3 regions of the Pseudomonas sp. G7(2022) genome follow, and region 3 is predicted to be linked to each of the others. Evidence: riboswitches for the same ligand, from Rfam matches in the RefSeq annotation. Region 3 holds a riboswitch; each other region holds the start of a gene.
The links. A riboswitch is a leader RNA that binds a small molecule or an ion and turns the genes downstream of it on or off. The one in region 3 is predicted to bind cobalamin.

Region 1 (2,258 bases), 1.6 Mb from region 3:
GAATGCCTGGAGCGCCTGTTCCGGCTCTAGTGGTGTGGTTTTTCATTCCGACCAAGGGCGTCAGTATGCGAGTAGCAAATTCCGACTGGCCTTGGCCAAGAAAGACTTCACGCAAAGCATGAGTCGAAAGGGAAATTGTTGGGATAACGCAGTGGCTGAGAGCTTTTTCGCTACTCTGAAAAGGGAGGAGGCGTATGGCGTCTATCCCAGCAAGAGGCTGGCTCAACTATCAATCGCTAACTACATCCATGGGTTTTATAACAGCAGCCGACTGCACTCTGCCTTGGGGTACCGTTCTCCGAACGAATACGCCAGGGTCTTAAGGCAGGCGGCTAAATAGCCAGCTTCTTGGCGTCCGTTGTGATGGGGCAGGTCCAACCCACAACAAAACCAAAGCCAAACACGCCCTGCTCCCCCCACTCAAACCATGAGCGTTAGCTCGAGCACCGTTTTTGATCGCAGGGCCCGTCGGCAGGCTGAGTGGAGGGATTGATCCGGGGGTGGGAGCGCAGCGACCGTGCGGCGCAGCCGCATGCATCGAGAGGAGGTGCAGCGAAGCAAACCGTAGGCGATGCCCCCGGATCAATCCCGGAGCGAAGGAACCCGAGCCACAGCGAGGGCCGTACGTCAGGGCTCAAGACCTTTGGTTACTTTGGGCTGGGCCGGCATTCCGGCGTTTGCCAAAGTGACCCGCCGTAAGGGCGGAACCCTAAGTGGCCGTTACCGCAGCAACGGATCTGCCCAAAAATTGACTATATTCCCCAACCCATGGTCTCCTACACAACTTGTTACGGGTGCCCTTCACAGGGTGAAACGGGAAACCGGTGAATCATGTGCTTTACTCTAAAGCCATGTCAGTCCGGTGCTGCCCCCGCAACGGTAAGCGAGCGAAGCGTCAGATCCACTGTGCCCAAGGGCATGGGAAGGTGACGCTTGCAGGTCGGCCAGACGCCAACCCCTCGTGAGCCCGGAGACCGGCCCGCAACACACAGTACGCATCTTGCGTCACTGAACATAACAAACCCGCGGTGGGCGGGCGCTGTTCGAACCTCTGCGTGCCCGACTCGCAGGGGTTTTCATGCGCTCCATTCACCCGCTGACACTCCAGAGGGAAGCGCCATGTCGATCATCAGCAGCACCGGCAGCAATACGGACAAAATCTCCAGCACCACCACCCTGAGCCAACGCCTGACCGCTGCGATCTTCGCGTCGATCCTGGGCGCAAGCCTGGTCTACTTCGCCGGTTTCTCGCACATTGAAGCGGTGCACAACGCCGCGCACGATACCCGCCACAGCGCTGCGTTCCCGTGCCACTGAGACCTGACGACATGATCAAGCGTATTGCGCAGACCGCAGGTTTCACCGGACTTCTGGCCGCCCTGCTGTTGACCTTGCTGCAAAGCTTCTGGGTTTCGCCACTGATTCTTCAAGCCGAAACCTACGAGAAATCCGAACCGGTGGCCGAAGTCCACGAACACGCCGCCGGCACCGCCGCTCACACCCACGATGCCGAAGCCTGGGAACCGGAAGACGGCTGGCAGCGTGTGGTGTCCACCACCGGTGGCAATCTGGTCGTCGCCGTGGGTTTCGCTCTGATGCTGGCCGGTCTGTACACCCTGCGTGCGCCGACCAAGACCTCACAAGGTCTGCTCTGGGGTCTGGCCGGTTACGCAACTTTCGTGCTTGCACCGACCATGGGCCTGCCGCCTGAACTGCCGGGCACTGCTGCAGCTGATCTGGCGTCGCGCCAAATGTGGTGGATCGGCACCGCCGCATCGACCGCTGTCGGCCTGGCGTTGATCGCGTTTGGCGGCAACTGGCTGCTGAAGATCCTCGGTGTGGCGATCCTTGCCGTGCCGCATGTGATCGGCGCACCGCAACCGGACGTGCACTCGATGCTCGCCCCGGAAGCACTGGAAGCCCAGTTCAAAATCGCTTCGCAGCTGACCAACGTCGCGTTCTGGCTGGCTCTGGGCCTGATCAGCGCCTGGTTGTTCCGCCGTAAAAGCGAAGGTCAGTACCACGCATGACCGATGACAGCGCAGCGCCGACCTTCGTGGTCGGCCTGGGCTGCCAGCGCGGCTGCCCGGCCAGCACGCTGCGCGCCTTGCTTGACCAGGCCTTGCAGGCGCATCGGATTGACCTTGGGAAGGTCAAGGCGCTGGCCAGCATCGACCTCAAGCGCGATGAACCCGGCCTGCAAGAACTCGCCGCCCAACTGGCGCTGCCGTTGCTGTATTTCAGCAGCGAGGAATTGG
Region 2 (2,258 bases), 1.6 Mb from region 3:
CACGAAACCGCCGGGCTGGGTCCTGAGCAGGTGCATGGCTTAAACGCTGAGCGCGGCGCGCAGTTGCGCTTCGAGTTGAGCGGCATCCAATTCCTGACCGATCAACACCAGACGCGTCACGCGTGCCTCATCAGCGCCCCACTGACGGTCGAAGTGCTTGTCGAAACGAGTGCCCACGCCCTGGATCAGCAACCGCATCGGCTTGTTCGGGATCGCCGCGAAGCCTTTGACCCGCAGGATGCCGTGCTGGACCACCAGTTGCGTCAGCGCATCGAGCAGCAGGCTTTCGTCGGCTTGCGGCAGTTCGATGGAGATCGAGTCGAAGGCGTCGTGATCATGGTCATCGTGATCGTCATCGCCTTCACCGTGGTGGTGATCGTGATGGCTGTGGCGGCTGTCGATGTGTTCTTCGGAACCGGCACCGAGGCCGATCAGCACGTCCAGCGGCAGGCGACCGTTGCTGGCTTCGATGATTTTCACCGCAGGCGGCAGCTCTTCGGCGACTTCCAGACGCACACGAGCGAGGTCTTCAGGGCTGGTCTGATCGGCCTTGTTGAGGATCACCAGGTCGGCGCTGGCCAGTTGGTCGGCGAACAGCTCGTGCAGTGGCGATTCGTGGTCCAGGTTCGGATCGAGTTTGCGCTGGGCGTCGACCTGATCCGGGAACGCGGCGAAGGTGCCGGCGGCCACGGCCGGGCTGTCGACCACGGTGATCACCGCGTCAACGGTGCAGGCGCTGCGGATTTCCGGCCACTGGAAGGCTTGCACCAAAGGTTTTGGCAGGGCCAGGCCCGAGGTTTCGATCAGGATGTGGTCGAGGTCGCCGCGACGGGCCACCAGTTCGCGCATTACCGGGAAGAACTCTTCCTGAACTGTGCAGCACAGACAGCCGTTGGCCAGTTCGTAGACGCGGCCGGTGGCTTCTTCTTCGGTGCAGCCGATGGTGCACTGCTTGAGGATTTCACCGTCGATACCCAGCTCGCCAAACTCGTTGACAATCACCGCGATGCGGCGGCCCTGGGCGTTGTCGAGCATGTGCCGCAGCAAGGTGGTTTTGCCCGAGCCGAGGAAGCCGGTGACGATGGTGACGGGGAGTTTGGCCAGTGTTTTCATCGGATGCCCTTTGGCAAGGTGGCGGGCATACGGGACGAGACCGGCAACGCGGGTGCGTGCCTGGAGAGTTCGCCACCGGATCACCCCGCCCGGTTGAAAGTGAGAATCTGTGACGAGGCAGGTCTCCTGGCTGACGGTGTTCGGGCCTTGGCCCGGGGTTAGCTGCGCCTTCCCGCTGGCTCTGGATTGAGTTGGCAGTGGCGTGGCAGCGAACAGCACCGTTCACAGTTGCGGGGGCAGCCGCGGCTTGGACCGCGTTCCCTTCTTAGCTTCGACGTGGGCCGAAGAACCTCGAAAGCGCAAGGCTACGCATGGGTTCGTGATGGGTCAATGGTTGGTGCTTTTTGGTTTTGTGGGCATATCCGTTGCTGCGGTAACGGCTTCTTATGGTTTCGCTCTTACAGCGACTCACTTTTCCAAACGCCGAAAAGTAAGCAAAAGGCTTTTGCCCCGGCGTACGGCACTTCGCCTAGGCTCAGTGTTCCCTCGCTACGGTGTCCATCAGGGGGCATCGCCTACGGTTTGCTTCGCTGCACCTCCTCTCGATGTATGCGGCTTCGCCGCACGGCGCTGCGCGCCTACCCCCTGATGGACACCTCCGCTCGGCCTGCCGAAGGGGCTAAAGATCAAAAGCAGATCAAGAGCCAGATCAAGAGCCAGATCAAGAGCCAGATCAAGAGCCCCTCACCCTAGCCCTCCCGAAACGTCGGACCGCCCGTAGGGAGAGGGAACCGACCGAGTTGATTGGGAGAGTTGTGCCGACTTGCAATACCGAGTCGAACTCAAGTTTTGAAAAGCCCACAAATCGGCTCCCTCTCCTTGGGGAGAAGGCTGGGGTGAGGGGTAAACCTGGACCTGTCCCGTGACAACGGACGCCAAGAAGCGATACTTAAATCGCTATCTTGGAGGTTGCCATGTACCCAAGCACTCGCCGTAACTACACCGATGAGTTCAAGGCTCAAGCTATCGCACTCGCGGAAAGCGTTGGTAGAACCGAAGCCGCACGTCAGCTCGAGATGTCCGTGAAAACGCTCGATAACTGGGTTGATGCTGCGCGCAAGGGATTACCGTTGAGTTCTCCAGAACGCAAAGCCATCACCAAAGAAGACAGCGAGCTTGCGCGTTTGCGAGCGGAGGTGGCCGAA
Region 3 (2,258 bases):
GCCCGCAACAGATCGAGACTGGCACCGTAGGTGAACGCGAAGGCTTCGTCGCGGGCAACGGCAATTCGCACGCCTTCGAGCAACTTTTCAGTCTCAACGATTTCTGGCGCGGCGAATTCCACGGCCGGCGGCAGCGCTACCTCGCAGGTGCCGGCCAGCGCTTCGGCGGCGGCGTCGAGGCGCACGTCGAGGTCATTGAGTTCGCTGGCCTGCACCAGACCGAGATGACGGCTTGGCAGTTCGATCCCGGTTTCACGGGACAGCGCGCCGTACCAACGCAGGCCTTCGGTCAGGCTGCCTTCGAGCAATTGCGCATGGCGCACGGTGCCAACGCGGTTGGCCAGTACCCCGGCGAACGGCAGGTCCGGCTGATAACGCGCCAGGCCCAGGGCCAGTGCGCCGAACGTTTGGGCCATCGCGGTACCATCGATCACGCCGAGCACCGGCACGCCGAAATGCCGCGCCAGATCGGCGCTCGACGGCGTACCGTCAAACAAACCCATAACGCCTTCGATCAGGATCAGATCCGCTTCGGCGGCGGCTTCCCACAACAGACGTCGACTTTCCTGCTCGCCGACCATCCACATGTCCAGTTGATAGACCGGCGCACCGCTGGCGCGCTCGAGGATCATCGGGTCGAGAAAGTCCGGACCGCACTTGAACACGCGAACCTTGCGCCCCTGATTGCGATGCAAACGGGCCAGCGCGGCGGTGACGGTGGTCTTGCCCTGACCGGAGGCCGGCGCGGCGATCAGTACCGCCGGGCAGTGACGTGGTTGATTCAAAGTTCGACGCCTTTCTGCGCTTTGATGCCGGCCTGGAAGGCGTGCTTGATCATGCCCATTTCGGTGACGGTGTCGCCCATCTCGATCATTTCCGGCTTGGCGGCGCGGCCGGTGACGATCACGTGCTGCATCGGCGGGCGGGCCTGCAGATCGCTGAGCACCTGATCCAGATCGAGGTAACCGTGCTTGAGGGCGATGTTCAGTTCATCGAGCACCACCAGACCGATCGACGGATCACGCAGCAGCTCGCGGGACACTTCCCATGCAGCTTCGGCGGCGGCGATGTCACGCTGGCGGTCCTGGGTTTCCCAGGTGAATCCCTCACCCATCACATGGAAGCGCACCTGCTCCGGGAAGCGGCGAAAGAACAGTTCCTCACCGGTGCTGTTGCGGCCCTTGATGAACTGCACCACGCCGCACTGCATGCCGTGGCCCATGGCGCGGGCGAGCATGCCGAACGCCGAGCTGCTTTTGCCTTTGCCGTTGCCGGTCAGCACCAGCACCAGGCCGCATTCATCTGGCGAATTGGCGATGCGCTCGTCGATCACGGCTTTTTTACGCTGCATGCGCGCGAGGTGACGCTCGTCGCGTTCGGGGGAATCACTCATGGGGAAGCTCTCCGTTGAGGCTGGATAACGGCGGGCAGGCACAAGAACAGACGGCAACAAGCCTGGCATCGCCCACCGTGATGCCGCTGGATGGATCAGGCCGGTCTCCGGGCTCATGAGCGGCTGGTGCCTGGCTGCGCGCCTTCCCGCTGTTAAGCAGTGGCATCCGACGCAGCTTTTACTCATTTACCGTTGCGGGGGCAGCGCCGGGATCGTGAGGGTTCATCGCTTGAAGACCCGCCTCACCGGCTTCCCTGTTTCACTCTGTCGACATGCGCCACAGAGCACCTGAAACAAGCCGCGAAGGTTAGAGGGTTGGGGGTGGAGCGTCAATTGAAGAGGGGCTTGTGCGGCGAATAACTGCCGCCGATCAATTAACTGACGCCAATCTTGTGCCACACTGCCAGCAGTGATATCAAAGAGCCATGCTTTTTGACTGCAGAGAGCACATCACAATAACAAGGGAGAGCACCATGCAAGGCATGATCATCAGCAATCCGCGGCTGGAATTCCTGCGCCCGGTGCTGGAACGCTGGTTTGACTGTATCGACCGCTACAACACCGTGCGTGGCGACAACGACACGCCCTACTGGCACGACGAAAAAGCCAACCTCGGCCTGCTGTCCGCCGCCGCATGGATGGCCGAACTGGTCACCCTGCGTGACACCGCCACCCGCAAACAGAATGAGGAAGGCGAACGCAATGCCCGTGCCGACCTGTTCCTGGCCGGCGCCGAAGATCGCGCTTACATTCAGGCGACCCAACGCTGGCCGCGCGTCAACAACCTGAATCTCACTCAGGCCCTGGCCGATATCACCAGCGATGCCAAGCGCATCAGCTACGCCAGCGATCTCAAACTCGGCTG

Region 1: another riboswitch for cobalamin. It lies ahead of NE357_RS15435 (CbtB domain-containing protein); the one in region 3 lies ahead of cobO (cob(I)yrinic acid a,c-diamide adenosyltransferase).
Region 2: another riboswitch for cobalamin. It lies ahead of cobW (cobalamin biosynthesis protein CobW); the one in region 3 lies ahead of cobO (cob(I)yrinic acid a,c-diamide adenosyltransferase).

The regions. Positions count from the first base shown of each region.
Region 1 covers NZ_CP109659.1:3,431,309-3,433,566, forward strand. The annotation lists gene NE357_RS15430 (IS3 family transposase) at 1-340, shown strand, start outside; cobalamin riboswitch at 776-997, shown strand; gene NE357_RS15435 (CbtB domain-containing protein) at 1,120-1,317, shown strand; gene NE357_RS15440 (CbtA family protein) at 1,329-2,030, shown strand; gene NE357_RS15445 (cobalamin biosynthesis protein) at 2,027-2,258, shown strand, end outside.
Region 2 covers NZ_CP109659.1:3,428,468-3,430,725, forward strand. The annotation lists gene cobN (cobaltochelatase subunit CobN) at 1-36, opposite strand, end outside; gene cobW (cobalamin biosynthesis protein CobW) at 40-1,113, opposite strand; cobalamin riboswitch at 1,213-1,422, opposite strand; gene NE357_RS15425 (transposase) at 2,028-2,258, shown strand, end outside.
Region 3 covers NZ_CP109659.1:1,848,299-1,850,556, reverse strand. The annotation lists gene NE357_RS08395 (cobyrinate a,c-diamide synthase) at 1-785, opposite strand, end outside; gene cobO (cob(I)yrinic acid a,c-diamide adenosyltransferase) at 782-1,393, opposite strand; cobalamin riboswitch at 1,475-1,700, opposite strand; gene NE357_RS08385 (hypothetical protein) at 1,867-2,258, shown strand, end outside.